3 regions of the Streptomyces sp. NBC_00212 genome follow, and region 2 is predicted to be linked to each of the others. Evidence: riboswitches for the same ligand, from Rfam matches in the RefSeq annotation. Region 2 holds a riboswitch; each other region holds the start of a gene.
The links. Region 2 has a riboswitch for cyclic di-AMP ahead of OHA17_RS23840 (transglycosylase family protein). Riboswitches for the same ligand answer to the same signal wherever they lie in the genome.
Positions count from the first base shown of each region.

Region 1 (5,519 bases), 2.9 Mb from region 2:
AGCACGGGGACAGCGTGGTCACCATCGTCGTTCCCCGGTACGAACGCTGCCTTCCCGCATTGCGGAACGCCGCCGTCTCCGCGTGCAGGGAAGGATCGTCCTCCTGCACCCGGAGGTTGTGTCCGCGGCCCAGCACCGCCCCGTCCGCGCCGTAGAGCGCCGCGCCGATCGGGATGCCGCCCTCCGCGAGGCCCGCTCGGGCCTCCTCGACGGCTGTCGTCAGCCATTGCCCGGCCAGTTGCCGTTCCATGTTTCCCGTCCCGCCGTCGTCCGGTGCGTGCGCGTGCCGGTTACTCCGCCGCCCGGACCCGCTCGTGGTGCAGGAGGACGACGCCGTTGCCGAAGGTGCGGGTCTCGACGAGGCGCAGCTTGTGCGTGTCGGCGTGCGAGGTCGAGAAGAGGCGCTTGCCGGTGCCGAGCAGGACCGGGTGGACGTAGAGGCGGTACTCGTCGATGAGGTCGTGGCGCCGGAACGTGGCGGCGAGATTCGCCCCGCCGATCACGAGGTCCCCGCCGGGGCGCGCCTTGAGCTCCTCGATCTCCGCCGGGACGACCTCGTGTTCGACCGTGGTGTTCCAGTCGGCCTTCTGGAGGGTCCGGGAGTACACGATCTTCGGCATCTCCCGCCAGATTCCGGCGAATTCGACCACCGGCGGGGAGGCGGAAGGGTCGGTGTCGGCGGTGGGCCAGTACTCGGCCATGAGCTCATGGGTCACGCGCCCGCTGATGAAGGCGCCCATGGGCCTGAGCTGTTCGTTGACGTACCCGTGCAGCTCGTCGTCGACCATGTGCCAGTCGATTTCGCCCTCGGGCCCCGCGAAAAAGCCGTCGAGAGAGACCGACATGGGAAGGATGATCTTTCTCATCGCAGTCACCTGCGCGACGATACGCCCGCCCTCGCCGACATTCCCGTCAAGGGCGCCCGCTCTTCTTCGTGTGTTTCAACGCCCTGCGCGCACTAGTTGTCGCCGGTGTTCGGCGCGGTCAGGGCGGCCAGGGCCGCCCCCTCGATCGTGGTCGTCGGCTTGAAGAGCGGGTCGAGGCCGCCCGCCGTCAGGATCCGCAGATGCCACGGCCGTACGCACACCACGCCGAGGTGGCCGTCGCGCGCCCGGATTCTCCGGTACGCCCGGCACAGCAGGGTGAGGGCGGCGCAGTCGAAGAAGTCGACGGGCCGCAGGTCCACGATCACGCGGGCACCGGCCGGCTGCGTGGCGGCGTCGAGGTGCAGCTGCACGCCGGGCGCGGAGGCCAGGTCGACGGTGCCCTGGACCTCGACCACCGTGAACCCCTGCATCAGGTACGTACGGGCGTTGCAGCACCGGTCCGGCAGCAGGCCCGGCGGAAGCGGAACAGGCGCCGAGACGGATGGCCGAGCGGTGGTTCCCATGGCAGCTCCCGGTCCAGAACTGTCCCCCGCGGGCGCGGAGGTACTCGGTTGTCGGGCAGTCACCGTGGTCCCGGGGTGACGCACTACCACCCTAGGAATATGGCCGCATGCAGAAACGTGCAGCCTTCGATTTGTTCACCCTGGGGGGTGAACGAAATTTGCGCCGCTCCCCGTTTGAACACCGCACACGGGGAGCGAAGCCGCTCCGGCACCCCTGCCTACCGACCTGCTGGAGTCGAAACCCCGTCGGCGGACGGCCAGTTGGGGTCGTCGGCTCGGTCGGCCGGGCGCCCTCCTCAAGCACCCGGCCCCGAGGACGGCCGTCAGTACGCCCCGAAGACGTTGTCGATCGAGCCGTACCTGTTGGCGGCGTAGTTGCACGCGGCGGTGATGTTGGCCACCGGGTCGTAGAGGTCCAGGGCCGTGCCGGGCACGTGGAAGGCGGCGAACGTGGGCTGGATGACCTGGAGGAGTCCCTTGGAGGGCGTTCCGGCCACCGCGTTGGAGTCCCAGTTGTTGATCGCGAGGGGGTTGCCCGACGACTCGCGCATGATGTTGCGGTAGATGCCGTTGTAGCTGCCCGGGATGCCGTGCTGGGCCATGATGTCCAGCGACTGCTTGATCCAGCCGTCCAGGTTGTTGGCGTACTTCGGCGCACTGGCCGTGGTCGCGGTGGTCGCCGTGGTGAGGCTCGTCGTGCGGGCCGAGCGGTCGGCACGGTCGGCCGAGGCGGCCCGGGCGGGGGCTCCCACGGTGAGCTTGAGGCCGGGCTGGATCAGGGCCGGGTTGCCGCCGATGACGCTCTGGTTGTCCTGGTACAGCTGCTTCCAGCCGCCGCTCACGTTGAGGGCGTCGGCGATCTTGGCGAGCGAGTCGCCGGCGACGACGGCGTAGCTCGTGGGGGCCGCCTTCACCGCCGTGACCGGCTTGGCCACCACGGTGGCGGCCGAGTGGACCGACGCCGGCGCGGCGGCGGCCGTGGTCGCGCCGATCACCGGAATGGCGAGTACGGCGCCGCCCGTACCGGCAGCGGCGAGGCCCCGGGAGAACGAGCTGGACTTGGGGCGGCGGTGCTTGCCCTTTGCAGGCATGGTGAATTCCTCTCCTTCGCCTGCGAGGTGAGCTGTCGGGTTCGGACGCGGAGATGTCCGGTCGCGGCGCAGGCGACTTCACCCCAGCCGTTCCGGAATCCGGATCGGCGGCTTACCTGGGTCCCCCGCTCCTGCCATACGTGTGTGGGAGGGTCCGGACGGCGGCAGGATTCGGCGTTCCATCCGGATTGACGGTGAACTTAAGCGAATAGGCCGAGTGGAAACAAGCTCAGAATTCAATGGGCGCGATCCGGGATATAGATCCACTTAAATCCACACCCGGCGACCACCCCGCCCGAGGCCCCCAACTCGCTTTCCGGCCAACCGAAATGACCCTGCCGGACCCGGGCCCCCATCACCCGGCACGTGACCCAATTCACTCGCCCGCCGAGCAACCAAACAGACCACCCACAAAAGAGGCGAGCCTCACTCAATAGCGGCCAATTCGGACATTACAAAACCCGGAGTGGCGGCGCCCCAAAATGCCCTATATTGGACAATCGGGCCCTCTCTTGTGTCCCACGCCACGCATACCGGCGACAGCACACGCCTCCCGGACGTCGTAGCCGTTTTAGATCCTGCTCACAGGCCCCTCTCCACGGTGGAGCCCGGGCGGCAGAGAGGTGGAACGGTGATCCGAGAGGGTGCGGAGTACGACGTCCTGGTGGTCGGGGGCGCGGGGGTGGACATCCGGCGGCCGTCGGCGGCCACGAGGTTCACCGCGCGCCGGGTGCCCGCCGGGGAGGTCAGCGGGGCGAAGGGGACATCGCCCTCGGCCGGCAGCTCGCGGACCTGTGAGCCGGGCCAGTCGTCGCCGACGCAGTCGATCACGCCGACCTCCAGCCCCAGTGCCCGCGCCCGAGGGCCACGTTCGCGCGGTGTGCCCGGGCCGCTCCTCGATCGGGCCGACCTGCACCAAGTCGGCGAGCGGAACCGGCAGGGAGGCGACGCGTACGACCCCGGACTGGCCGACCAGCACCGGGAGTTCGCGCTCCGCTGCGACCTCGTGTTCTTCAGCGCGGCGGCCGCGGGCGACAACACCCCCGCGCTGATGCGGGAGATCCTCCGCGAGGGCCGCGCGGACACAGTGGTCGCCACGGCCGGCGCCGAGGGCTCCTGCCTCCTCACCCGGGACGGCCGCTTCGGCGCGCTGGCGGGCACCCATGCCTGCACGGCTCCGGTGGCCACCGAGCCCATCTCGCGGAAAAGTCTGCTGGCGGCGTATCAGATCGCTTGAGATCATTCCGACGTTCGAGGTCGGGCATCCGGCGCCGAGCGCCCGGTGCCGCCAACTGGCGCCCTGAACAAGCCCTTATTACGCCGTATCAAGTCCTGTCAGGAAGAAACATGAACGCCATCAGCGAATTCAAGAACATTCCCCCGACCACGCTCGCCGACGTGCTGGGCCGCGAGCAGGTCATGGATATCGGCATTCGCCCTTTGTGGTCCCCGATGCCGCGCATCGCGGGTCCCGCATTCACCGTGCGGTGCCCCGCGGGCGACAATCTCATGCTGCACGCGGCCATCCACCGCGCGGAGCCGGGTTCTGTCATCGTCGTCGAATCGGGCGACCTGGACTACGCGCTCGCCGGCGGAAACGTGTGCGCCGTCGCCCAACGCCGGGGAATCGCGGCGTTCGTGGCCGACGGGGTCATTCGTGACCTCGCCGAGGTCCGCGAGTTGGGCTTTCCCGTGTTCGCCCGGGGTGTCATTCCCATCCCCGGAACCAAGAAGGCCGTGGCCCCGCTCAACGAGCCGGTGCGCTGCGGCGGGGTGCTGGTGAACGCCGGCGACATCGTGGTGGCCGACGAGGAGGGCATCGTGGTCACCCCCCGCGCGCGCTGGGAGCAGACGCTCCTGGACGCACAGCGCAAGTTGGCCAAGGAGGCCGGTGAATCCCTCGACGCGTGGGAGCAGACGCACCGCGCCCGCATCGACAAGGCGTTGAGCGAGGGCGGCTTCGAGGGCTGAGCGGTCTTCGGCCCAACTGCCTTCTCATCGCGGCGTGCCTGCGTGGACCGTCCAGGTGGTGTACCTCGCGGACCGCACCGTGCACACGTCCGCGGCCCGGAGCCTCGCCGTGAACGGTCAACTGGTCGTCAGCTACCGGGACTTGACCCGGCACTGATGAGCACCGATACGAGTTCTGCCCGGCTCAGTACTACTGACCCGCACCCCCGCGGGCGATCCCCACCTCGCGGACGAGTTCGAGGCCCAGGACGCGGTCCAGGTAGGCCATGGTCTCGAACTTGGCTCCCGGCGGTACGTCGTCCGCCGTCGCCAGATCGTGCAGGAGGCGCAGGACGGCCGCGGTGTCGAGCCGGTTGTCCAGGGCGGTACGGGCCGTGCTCTTGAGGTCGGCGGGGATCGGCTTCGAGGGCTGCTCGGCCCAGTCCGCCACGGCACGCCGCCAGCGGGCCATGGCGCGGCCCGCCTCGCCGACCTGCTCGGCCGTGATCGAGACCGGCTCCTCGTAGGGGTGGCTGAGCAGCAGCAGGCGTACGGCAAGGAAGTCGAGGCCCTCGAACGGGGGCAGCTGGGCTTCGCCGATCTGCAGGCAGGCGCTGCCCGCGCCTTCGTACGTCCCACTCGTGAGCTGGACGCCGGGCAGGCCGCCGAGCGCCTCCGCGATCTCCTCCGGCGCACCCTCGGCGTCGGCCGGCCGGATGCCGGCGGCAGCGGCGGCCGCTTTGTCCTGCGGGCCGGTCCATCCGATGAGCACCGCCCTGCCGCGCATTTCGACGACGCGCGCCAGCACGTCCGCGATCAGCAGCACCCGCAGTCCGATCCCGGCGGCACCGCCAGCGGGGGCATGGGCGCAGATGCGCAGCGGGCCCGGTCCGGCGAGTTCTTCCACGATTCGCAGCATGTCGCCGACCCTAGGGGTTCGGGCCCGGCCTGGACACCGGTCCGCGCCCGAGTGCGCTAGGAACGCCGCGTCACGCGAGCAGCGGCCTCAGCGCGCCGCCCCGCAGCCGCGTCACGAGCGGGGCTCCGAAGCGGCGCGCGGACCAGGTCACCGCGAACGAGACCACCCC
Region 1 is NZ_CP108115.1:8,126,073-8,131,591, reverse strand. It holds gene OHA17_RS37215 (nucleoside deaminase) at 1-250, opposite strand, end outside; gene OHA17_RS37210 (dihydrofolate reductase family protein) at 291-866, opposite strand; gene OHA17_RS37205 (anti-sigma factor antagonist) at 959-1,390, opposite strand; gene OHA17_RS37200 (transglycosylase SLT domain-containing protein) at 1,714-2,481, opposite strand; cyclic di-AMP (ydaO/yuaA leader) riboswitch at 2,486-2,668, opposite strand; gene OHA17_RS37195 (hypothetical protein) at 3,064-3,312, opposite strand; gene OHA17_RS37190 (hypothetical protein) at 3,362-3,718, shown strand; gene OHA17_RS37185 (RraA family protein) at 3,829-4,452, shown strand; gene OHA17_RS37180 (hypothetical protein) at 4,487-4,609, shown strand; gene OHA17_RS37175 (hypothetical protein) at 4,643-5,350, opposite strand; gene OHA17_RS37170 (phosphatase PAP2 family protein) at 5,421-5,519, opposite strand, start outside.
Region 1: linked by a shared signal. The riboswitch ahead of OHA17_RS37200 (transglycosylase SLT domain-containing protein) and the one ahead of OHA17_RS23840 (transglycosylase family protein) in region 2 are both predicted to bind cyclic di-AMP.

Region 2 (5,519 bases):
GACATCGCGGCCGGCGACCCCGTGCTCGTCGTGCTCGCCGCCGCCGACCGCGACCCCGAGCGCTTCGCCGACCCGGACACCCTCGACCTCGGCCGCAAGGACAACCAGCACCTCGGGTACGGGCACGGGATCCACTACTGCCTCGGTGCCCCGCTCGCCCGGCTCGAAGGGCAGACCGCTCTGGCGACCCTGCTGCGGCGCCTCCCTGACCTGCGGCTCGCGGTGGAACCTGACGATTTGCGCTGGCGCGGCGGGCTCATCATGCGCGGACTGCGCACCCTGCCGGTCGAGTTCACCAGCCCATGACGATCGCCCGCATCTGACGGGCCGTCAAGACTGTGACTTTTATGTGATCCCGGGTGCATCGACTTGTGACAAGCGTTCGAGTACGGCTACGTTCACCGTTCATTCGGCTCAGCAGTCACACGGAAGGCCTTTTGCATGCGCTCCGGGAATGGACGGCATCGTCGACCCCGCCAGGCACCCGCTCTCGTCGTCGCGGCAGGAGTGACCGGATCGGCCATCGCCCTTCCTCTGCTCGCCGCGACCGGCGCGAACGCCGCGGACGCGAACACCTGGAACCAGGTGGCCGCCTGCGAGTCCGGCGGGATGTGGAGCGCCGACTTCGGCAACGGCCTGTACGGCGGGCTCCAGTTCTCGCAGGCCACCTGGGAGGCGTACGGCGGTACGGACTACGCCCAGCGCGCCGACCTCGCCAGCCGTGCCCAGCAGATAGCCGTCGCCGAGCAGGTGCTCGCGGCCAAGGGCCCGGGGGCCTTCGCGAACTGCGGCAGCGGCGCCGGGCTCACCAAGGGCGGCGGCTCGGCGGACGTCGACCCGGGCGCGCCCGACACGTCGACCGGGACGCCCACGCCCACGCCCGCTCCCGCGACCCCCACCGTCCCGCCGACCAAGGCGCCCGAAGCCCCGGCGCCGAGCGGCTCCACGCCCGCCACGCCGGCCCCGGGTGCCACGAAGCCGAGCGACCCGGCCAAGCCCCCGACGCCCTCCGCGTCCACCCCGGCGAGCCCCGGCAAGCACCGCGGGGCGCCCTCGCCGGAGGAGAGCGCGGGCACGGCTCCGGGCGGCACGTCCTCGTCCGCCCCGACGACCGGTCAGGTCGAACCTGGCACTCCGGCCGGTACGAGTGGTTCGAACGATTCGGGCAACTCATCCGATAGCCGCGATTCCGGACGGCATGCCTCGCGGGGTGACGATGCCTCACGTGAGTCCGGCAACACCCCCGCCGCGAACGGCGACTACACCGTCCGGCCCGGCGACAACCTGTCCGCCATCGCCGAGGCGAACAAGATCCAGGGCGGCTGGCCCGCGCTGTACCACGCCAACGAGAAGCTGATCGGCACCGACCCCAACCTCATCCTGCCTGGCCAGAGCCTGGACCTGAAGGATGCGGCGGCGGCTCTGACGGCCCCGAACTCGGCACCGAAGCAGGGTTAGTTCGCGGGCCTATGTCCGTTCTGTGCAAATGAGACATGGGTCTCTTCGCCTCAACTGGCTTGTCCCGTCTGCCCGGTCCGTCCGCCCCGCCCCTCACCTGCGGAAACACCCCTTCTGTATCGGCAAGTAGGGGGGATTTCTCCCCGATGTGCGTCTTTGAACATTGGCGGGGCGTGTGTTTTCGTCGGACTCGCTCGTCACCACGAGCCCCGTCGACCGAGCACGCCGAATCCTGCCGTCGGCCGACGGGAACAGTCGACGCTTATGCGCCGTAGGCAGGAGCGGGGGACCCAAGGTAAGTGCCGGGCCCGGCAGTTCGAGTGACTGCCGCAACGGCTTGGGGTGAAGACGGGCGCATCGACGCTCGGCCGGGCAGCTCACGCCCGAACCCGACAGCTCACCTCGCAGGCGTCGGTGAGGAGAACCTCCATGCTGCTTTCCGGCAAGGGCAAGCACCGTCGCCCGTCCAAGGCCGTCCGTGTCGCCACGCTGGCCGGTGTCACCGGCGCCGCCGTGGCCGCCCCGCTGATGGCGGCGGGCAACGCCTCCGCCGCTTCCGTCCAGACCTGGGACGCCGTCGCCCAGTGCGAGTCCGGCGGCAACTGGTCCATCAACACCGGCAACGGCTACTACGGCGGCCTGCAGTTCTCGCAGTCCTCCTGGGCCGCCGCCGGCGGCACCCAGTACGCCTCGCGCGCCGACCTGGCCACCAAGGGCCAGCAGATAGCCACCGCCGAGAAGCTGCTCGCCATCCAGGGCCCGGGTGCCTGGGGCTGCGCCGGCGCCGGCAACCTGACCGCGGGCGGCAGCAAGGCCGACGTGGACACCTCCGGTTCGTCCTCCTCGAAGCCGAAGGCCTCGAAGCCCGCGGCGCCCAAGCAGCAGGCCCAGCCCCAGCAGAAGTCGCAGCCGAAGGCGCAGAAGTCCGAGCGCACCGAGTCCGCGCCGGCCAGCCGCGACCAGCAGCGCACCGAGCCGGTCAAGCAGGGCAACGGCGAATACACCGTCAAGTCCGGCGACACCCTCGGCAACATCGCGGCCGCCAACGGCGTCAAGGGCGGCTGGCAGAAGCTGTTCGAGCTGAACAAGGACATCGTCAAGGACGCGAACCTGATCTTCCCGGGCCAGAAGCTGCACCTCGGCTGAGACTGACCCACCCCCAGGTCGCCCCGACCCGGCGCGCATTCCCCCGTACGCGCCGGGCCGGGGTTTTCGCTGTTACCCGGCAGTAGTGTTGTGGTCCTTTGCCCGGGATTAAGGGTCCTTGGTCCCTTTTTCGTCCCAGGAGGCGGGCACTCGGCTGGCCGGAGCCCCAGAGCCGGTTAGGCTCTTGTCGCAAGGCGAACGCGACCCCGCACGACCTTGCACTGCTTGCGTCACATCTAGCGTCACATCCCAGAAGGAGATGCTCGTGCCGTCCATCGACGTCGTCGTAGCCCGGGAAATCCTGGACTCCCGAGGCAACCCCACGGTCGAGGTCGAGGTCGGCCTCGACGACGGCAGCACCGGCCGTGCTGCAGTTCCGTCCGGCGCCTCCACCGGTGCCTTCGAGGCCATCGAGCTCCGCGACGGTGACCCCAACCGCTACGGCGGCAAGGGTGTCGAGAAGGCCGTCCTCGCCGTCATCGAGCAGATCGGCCCGGAGCTCGTCGGCTACGACGCCACCGAGCAGCGCCTGATCGACCAGGCCATGTTCGACCTGGACGCCACGGACAACAAGGGCTCGCTCGGCGCCAACGCCATCCTCGGCGTCTCCCTCGCCGTCGCGCACGCCGCCTCCGAGGCCAGCGACCTGCCGCTGTTCCGCTACCTGGGCGGCCCCAACGCGCACCTGCTGCCCGTCCCGATGATGAACATCCTCAACGGTGGGTCGCACGCCGACTCCAACGTCGACATCCAGGAGTTCATGATCGCCCCGATCGGCGCGGAGTCCTTCTCCGAGGCCCTTCGCTGGGGTGCCGAGGTCTACCACACGCTCAAGGGCGTCCTGAAGCGCAAGGGCCTCTCCACCGGCCTCGGCGACGAGGGCGGCTTCGCGCCGAACCTGGAGTCCAACCGCGCAGCCCTGGACCTCATCGTCGAGGCCATCAAGGAAGCCGGCTACGCCCCGGGCAAGGACATCGCGCTCGCGCTCGACGTCGCCGCGTCCGAGTTCTACAAGGACGGCAAGTACGAGTTCGAGGGCAAGTCCCGCTCGGCCGCCGAGATGACCGAGTACTACGAGGAGCTCGTCTCCGCGTACCCGCTGGTCTCCATCGAGGACCCGCTGTTCGAGGACGACTGGGCCGGCTGGAACACCATCACCTCGCGCCTCGGCTCGAAGGTCCAGATCGTCGGCGACGACCTGTTCGTCACCAACCCCGAGCGCCTCGCGCGCGGCATCGAGGAGGGCTCCGCCAACGCCCTGCTCGTCAAGGTCAACCAGATCGGTTCGCTGACCGAGACCCTGGACGCCGTCGAGATGGCCCAGCGCAACGGCTTCAAGTGCATGATGTCCCACCGCTCCGGCGAGACCGAGGACGTCACCATCGCCGACCTCGCCGTCGCGGTGAACTGCGGCCAGATCAAGACCGGCGCCCCGGCCCGCTCGGACCGCGTCGCCAAGTACAACCAGCTGCTGCGCATCGAGGAGATCCTCGACGACGCCGCGGTCTACGCCGGCCGCAGCGCCTTCCCGCGCTTCAAGGGCTGACATTTGATGGGCTAAAGCCCTAGCCAGTCGTACGTACGTCCCCGGCCGCGGTCCCGTACCGTGTCCGGGGACGTACGTGTGTAAGGGGAGGCGGGAGAGCGATGGGCAAGAACGCCAAGGCCACGGACCGCGACCGGTTCTCCACCGCGGCCCGGCTCAAGGTGCTCGGCGAGCAGACCGCCGCCCGGGTCTACCGCTCGCAGAGCAAACGCCAGGCCCGCCGCTCCCGGCTCACCGGCCGGGCGGCGCTGCTCGCCCTGGTCCTCTGCTCGCTGATCGTGGCGCTCGCCTACCCCATGCGGCAGTACGTCTCGCAGCGCGCCGACATCTCCGACCAGCGGCGCAGGGCCGCCGAGGCACAGCAGGAGGTCGAGGAGCTGCGGGACGAGAAGGCGCGGCTCCAGGACGACGCGTACATCGAGAAACTGGCCCGCGAGCACCTGCACATGCAGTTCCCGGGGGAGACCAGCTTCACCGTCGTCGACCCGGGCACGGCGAACAAGCACCGCGAGGACAAGGCCGCGACCAGCCGCGCCTGGCACTACAACCTCTGGGACGGCGTCGACAACGCCGACCGCCCCGCCAACTGACCACCTGCTAGCGATAGAGACTGACCCAGGCATGGAAACGCCCCCGCCCCAGACCGAACGCACCGAGCCCACCGACGCGGACATCGCCGCCTTCAAGCAGCAACTGGGCCGCCCTCCGCGCGGGCTGCGCGCGATCGCGCACCGCTGCCCCTGCGGCAACCCGGACGTCGTCGAGACGGCCCCGCGCCTGGAGGACGGCACGCCCTTCCCGACGACGTACTACCTGACGTGCCCGCGCGCGGCCTCCGCGATCGGCACGCTTGAGGCGAACGGCGTCATGAAGGAGATGACCGAGCGCCTCGCGAGCGACCCGGAGCTCGCCGCCGCCTACCGCGCGGCCCACGAGGACTACATCGCGCGCCGCGACGCCATCGACGTCCTGGAGGGCTTCCCGAGCGCGGGCGGCATGCCGGACCGGGTCAAGTGCCTGCACGTCCTCGTCGGGCACTCGCTGGCCGCGGGCCCGGGCGTGAACCCGCTCGGCGACGAGGCGATCGCGATGCTGCCCGAGTGGTGGGCGAAGGGCCCGTGCGTGACGCCGTGCGGCGGGGAGGACACCAAGTGACCCGCGTCGCCGCGATCGACTGCGGTACGAACTCGATCCGCCTGCTGGTCGCGGACGCTGACCCCGCCACCGGGGACATCGTCGACCTGGACCGGCGCATGACGATCGTCCGGCTCGGCCAGGGCGTGGACCGCACCGGGCGGCTCGCCCCCGAGGCCCTGGAGCGGACGTTCGCGGCGTGCCGCGAGTACGCCGCGGTGATCAAGGAGCTGGG
Region 2 is NZ_CP108115.1:5,187,607-5,193,125, forward strand. It holds gene OHA17_RS23830 (cytochrome P450) at 1-306, shown strand, start outside; gene OHA17_RS23835 (transglycosylase family protein) at 442-1,458, shown strand; cyclic di-AMP (ydaO/yuaA leader) riboswitch at 1,716-1,884, shown strand; gene OHA17_RS23840 (transglycosylase family protein) at 1,888-2,604, shown strand; gene eno (phosphopyruvate hydratase) at 2,864-4,150, shown strand; gene OHA17_RS23850 (septum formation initiator family protein) at 4,252-4,740, shown strand; gene OHA17_RS23855 (DUF501 domain-containing protein) at 4,772-5,305, shown strand; gene OHA17_RS23860 (exopolyphosphatase) at 5,302-5,519, shown strand, end outside.

Region 3 (5,519 bases), 2.9 Mb from region 2:
CGTAGGTGCGTCCGGTGAACCCGGCGTCCAGGAGGTTGCGCAGGACCGTGCGGCCGACGCCGCCGGGGGCGCGGCCGGCGCCGATGACCGCGACCGAGCCGGGCGCGAGGAGGCGCTGCACGGATCTCGCCTCGGCGCGGTGCTCGCGGGCGCGCTGCACGGCGAGCGACTCGGCGGTGGGCTCCAGGTCGAGGGTGAGGTGGACCGAGCCGTCCTCGAAGGACCGCTTCTGCTGGTAGCCGGCGTCCGTGAACACCTTGATCATCTTGCTGTTGGCGGGCAGCACCTCGGCCGCGAACCGTCGGATGCCCCGCTCACGGGCGACCGCCGCGATGTGTTCGAGCAGCGTGGAGGCGACGCCCCGGCCCTGGTGCGCGTCCTGGACGAGGAAGGCGACCTCGGCCTCGTCGGCGGGGGCGGAGGCCGGCCGGCCCAGGGCGTTGATGCGGTCGTAGCGGACGGTCGCGATGAACTCGCCGCCGACGGTGGCGGCCAGGCCGACCCGGTCGACGTAGTCGTGATGGGTGAAGCGGTGGACGTCCTTCGCGGAGAGCCGGGGGTAGGGCGCGAAGAAGCGGTAGTACTTCGACTCGTCCGAGACCAGCTCGTAGAAGGAGACGAGCCGCTCGGCGTCCTCGGTGGTGATGGGCCTGATGCGCGCGGTGCCGCCGTCGCGGAGCACCACGTCGGCCTCCCAGTGAGCCGGGTACGCGGGGTCGGACGCCGTCGTCATACCGAAAGCGTACGGGTCGCGGGGCCGTACGGGGCGGGGCAAGGTGGGCAGGGCCGATCGGCGGCGCACCGGGGCCTAAGGTCGGTACGAGCACCGCGCACCACATGAGAGACTGGTCTAGACAACCGTCAGAGATTTCGAAGGGCAACACCATGGCTGAGCGCCGCGTCAACGTCGGCTGGGCCGAGGGCCTGCACGCCCGCCCCGCGTCCATCTTCGTCCGTGCCGCCACGGCTGCCGGAGTCCCCATGACGATCGCCAAGGCCGACGGCAACCCGGTCAACGCCGCGTCCATGCTCGCGGTGCTCGGTCTGGGTGCGCAGGGCGGCGAGGAGATCGTGCTGGCCTCCGACGCCGAGGGCGCGGACGTCGCTCTCGACCGGCTGGCCAAGCTGGTCGCCGAGGGTCTTGAGGAACTCCCCGAGACCGTCTGATCCGGTCGACGGCACGTCCCGTCACATCGAAGGACCGCGGAACCCGAATTCGGGCTCGGCGGTCCTTTCGTTTCCCAGTAATGCGCGTGCGGGAAACGAATTGCGGGCAGCGCGATGCGGCGCCCCTTATCGCCTTTCTTTGTATACGGCCGTGCTGTTAAGTGCGGGCGCTCGCGGTGTTTACGGCATGTTGCGAAGTCCTCACGGCCGCGGGCCCGCGCAGCCGATGGGCGGAAAAGGATCGCTCCGCGTGCAGGGCGGTGAGCGAACGGGCGCGTTCGGCGTCGCCGCGGGCCACCGCGTCGGTGATCGCGCCGAGTTCGGCCCAGGCCTCGGCCGGGCGGGCCGGCGCCTCGACCGCGTACATCCAGGCGACCTTGTGCCTCAACTGCGTGAGCAGCGCGATGAGTCCGGGGCTCGCGGAGGCCTGGGCGAGCGTCTCGTGGAACCAGCCGCCCAGCGAGCGCAGGTCCTCGCCCTGACCGCGCCGGGCCCGGTCCTGACCCAGCCTCACCAGGCCGCGCAGCACCTTGAGATGGGCCTCGCTGCGGCGGCCCGCGGCCCGGGCGGCGGCCAACGGCTCAAGCACCAGGCGGAGTTCGAGGAGGTCGGCCGCCTCAAGGTCGGTGGGCTCGGCCACGCAGGCGCCGGCGTGTCTGCGGGTGGTGACGAACCCCTCGGACTCCAGGGTGCGCAGGGCCTCGCGGACCGGGACGCGCGAGACTCCGTAACGGCGTGCGAGGACTTCCTCGGTGAGCCGGCTGCCGCGCTCATGGACACCCGAGACGATATCGTCGCGGATTGCCGTGCATACCGAATGCGCCGGAATGCGCATGGCCGAACCTCCGCCTTAATCCCCGCGAAACGCGGTCGGGCAATGCCTGTTCCGTGACTCTATGGCAGGCCTTGTTAATTCCCGGTGACGGGCCGGAACCAATGGATATCTTTTGGCCAATGCCGAAGGCCCCCGGCAGCATGCCGGGGGCCTTCGGTGTGCGCGCGGACGTCTTGGACCTCTTGGACGTCTCGTACGCCTCGGATGTCTCGTACGGCTCGTACGGCTCGTACGTCTCAGACGTTCACGCCGTGCGAGCGCAGGTAGGCGACGGGGTCGATGTCCGAGCCGTAGTCCGGGCCGGTGCGGGCCTCGAAGTGGAGGTGAGGGCCGGTGGTGTTGCCTGTGTTGCCCGACAGGGCGATCTGCTGGCCCGGCTCGACGGACTGGCCGACGGAGACCTGGATGACCGAGAGGTGGCCGTACTGGGTGTACGTGCCGTCGTTCATCTTGATCACGACGTTGTTGCCGTACGCGCCGCCCCAGCCCGCCTCGACGACGGTGCCCAGACCCACGGCGTGCACCGAAGTGCCGCTCGCCGCATGGAAGTCGATGCCGGTGTGGCTGCCGGAGGACCACAGCGATCCGCCGGTCTTGTAGCCGGTGGACACATAACTGTCGGATATGGGGGCCACGAAGGTGTTGAGGCGCTTGCGCTCGGCCTCGCGCGCCGCGCGCTCCTTGGCCTCGCGCGCCTCCTTGGCCCGCTGCTCGGCCTTCGCCTTCGCGGCGGCCTCGGCTTCCGCCTTCGCCTTGGCCTTCGCGGCGGCCTGCTTCTGCGCGTCGGCCTGGGCCCCCACCTGGTCGGCGATGGTGTCGCCGATGACGATGGCCTGAGTCAGGCCCGTGTCGGCGGCGGCGGACGGAGCCGCCATGGCCGGGGAGGCGAGGGTGCCTACGACTCCGGCGGTGGCGAGGGTGGCGATGCCCGCGATGTTCGCGCTGCGGCGCGTCATACGGCTGGGCGCGCGATGCTTCCCGGTGGCACGGGTGAACGCCATGAAGTGGCGGTGTCCTTTCCTTCCATCTCGCCTACCGGGTTAGCTGACGGGTTCGGAGCAGGAAGGTCTCCTACGGGCTCCTCCGCGGGCGGAGGCGTCCGATTCACCCCAGGGACTGAGTGGGTCCCCGGCTCCCCAGGCTCGCGCCTTCGGGGACTCGGCGATCACTGTCCGGTGCCGCGGCTGCGACGGGTGGTGACGGACAGCGGGACCGACGCTAGACGGCTGATCTTTCAATCACCAAACAGACACCGGTTTTTGTAGCGCACGCCACATGACAGACAGGCAACCTCCCCAACAAACCGGACATTGCGCCGAAGATCAGGAGGACCCCGGCAGCGCATCCGCCACCGGGGTCCCGTGACCCTCGGCCGTCCGGGTGCCTCGACGGGCCCGGACGGTTCCTCAATCAGCCTGCTACGACGGTCACTTCACCGATTCCGAGCGCCCTGACGGGCTCCTCGATCTGTGCCGCGTCGCCCACCAGGACCGTGACGAGCCGGTCGGCCGGGAAGGCGTTGACGACGGCCGCCGTCGCCTCCACGGTGCCGGTCTCCGCGAGCAGCGCGTACAACTGCGCCTGGTAGTCGTCGGGCAGGAACTGCTCGACCTGGTCGGCCAGCGTTCCCGCGACGGCCGCCGCGGTCTCGTACTTGAGCGGCGCGACGCCCACCAGGTTCTGCACGGCCGTCTCGCGCTCGGCGTCCGTCAGACCCTCGGCCGCCAGCGTGCGCAGCACCTTCCACAGGTCGTCGAGGGCCGGGCCGGTGTTCGGGGTGTCGACCGAGCCGCTGATGGCGAGCATGGCCGCACCGCCGTCCGGGCCCGAGCGCAGCACCTGGCCGAACGCGCGAACGCCGTAGGTGTAGCCCTTCTCCTCGCGCAGCACCCGGTCCAGGCGCGAGGTGAGGGTGCCGCCCAGGCAGTACGTGCCGAGCACCTGGGCCGCCCAGACCCGGTCGTGCCGGTCGGCACCGATGCGGCCGATGAGCAGCTGGGTCTGGACCGCGCCGGGGCGGTCCACGATGACGACCCGGCCGGTGTCGTCGGCGGTGATCGGCGGCATGGGGCGCGGCTCGGCCGTGTTGCCGGTCCAGTCGCCCAGGGTGTCCGCGAGGATCGCGTCGAGGTCGGTGCCCGCCAGGTCGCCGACGACGACGGTGACCGTCGTCGCCGGGCGCACGTACGCCTCGTAGAAGGCGCGCACCGCGGCCGCGTCGATGGCGGCGACGGTCTCCTCGGTGCCCTGGCGGGGCCGGGACATGCGCGCGGAGGCCGGGAAGAGCTCCTTGGAGAGCTGCTTGGCGGCCCGCCGGGACGGGTTGGCCTGCTCGTGCGGGATCTCGTCGAGCCGGTTGCGTACGAGCCGCTCGACCTCGGAGTCGGCGAACGCGGGGGCCCGCAGCGCCTCGGCGAGCAGCGAGAGCGCCTTGGGCAGTCGCGAGACGGGCACTTCGAGGGAGATCCGGACGCCGGGGTGGTCGGCGTGCGCGTCGATGGTGGCGCCGCACCGCTCCAGCTCGGCGGCGAACTCCTCGGCCGAGTGCTTGTCGGTGCCCTCGGTCAGGGCGCGCGCCATGATCGTGGCGACGCCGTCGAGGCCCTCGGGCTCGGCGTCCAGCGGGGCCGCGAGGAAGATCTCCACGGCGACGACCTGCTGGCCCGGGCGGTGGCAGCGCAGCACGGTGAGGCCGTTGGGAAGCGTGCCGCGCTCGGGGGCCGGGAAGGCCCACGGCGTGGCGGTGCCGGCGGCCGGCTGCGGGTGGAACTCCATGGTCACGACAGCGTCCGTCACTGGCCCGCCTCTTCCTCTTCGTTGCCTGCCTCGGGTGCCTCGGTGGGCTCGTACACCAGGACCGCCCGGTTGTCGGGGCGCAGGGTCGCGGCGGCGACCGCCTTGACCTCCTGTGCGGTGATGTCCAGGACGCGGTCCACGGCGGTCAGGGCGAGCTGCGGGTCGCCGAACAGCACGGCGTACCGGCACAGTTCGTCGGCGCGGCCGGCCACGGTGCCGAGCCGGTCGAGCCACTCGCGCTCCAACTGGGCCTGGGCGCGCTCCATCTCCTCCTCGGTCGGGCCCTCCTCGGCGAACCGGGCGAGCTCCTCGTCGACCGCGGCCTCGATGTCCGGGACGTCGACGCCGGCCGACGTCTTGACGTCCAGCCAGCCGAGCGAGGGGGCGCCGGCGAGCCGCAGCAGGCCGAACCCGGCCGCGACGGCGGTCTGGTCGCGGCGGACCAGGCGGTTGTGCAGCCGGGAGGACTCGCCGCCGCCGAGAACGGTCAGCGCCAGGTCGGCGGCGTCGGCCTCGCGGGTGCCGTCGTGCGGCAGCCGGTAGGCGGCCATCAGGGCGCGCGCCGGGACGTCCTCCTCGACGACCTCGCGCAGCTGCCCGCCCATGGTGTCGGGCAGCGCGCCGTCGCGCGGCGGCTGCTTGCCGTCGTGGGTGGGGATGGAGCCGAAGTACTTCTCCACCCAGGCCAGCGTCTGCTCGGGGTCGATGTCGCCGACCACCG
Region 3 is NZ_CP108115.1:2,291,962-2,297,480, forward strand. It holds gene OHA17_RS10425 (GNAT family N-acetyltransferase) at 1-733, opposite strand, end outside; gene OHA17_RS10430 (HPr family phosphocarrier protein) at 886-1,167, shown strand; gene OHA17_RS10435 (GntR family transcriptional regulator) at 1,325-2,002, opposite strand; gene OHA17_RS10440 (M23 family metallopeptidase) at 2,239-3,003, opposite strand; cyclic di-AMP (ydaO/yuaA leader) riboswitch at 3,017-3,176, opposite strand; gene OHA17_RS10445 (M16 family metallopeptidase) at 3,413-4,777, opposite strand; gene OHA17_RS10450 (M16 family metallopeptidase) at 4,795-5,519, opposite strand, start outside.
Region 3: linked by a shared signal. The riboswitch ahead of OHA17_RS10440 (M23 family metallopeptidase) and the one ahead of OHA17_RS23840 (transglycosylase family protein) in region 2 are both predicted to bind cyclic di-AMP.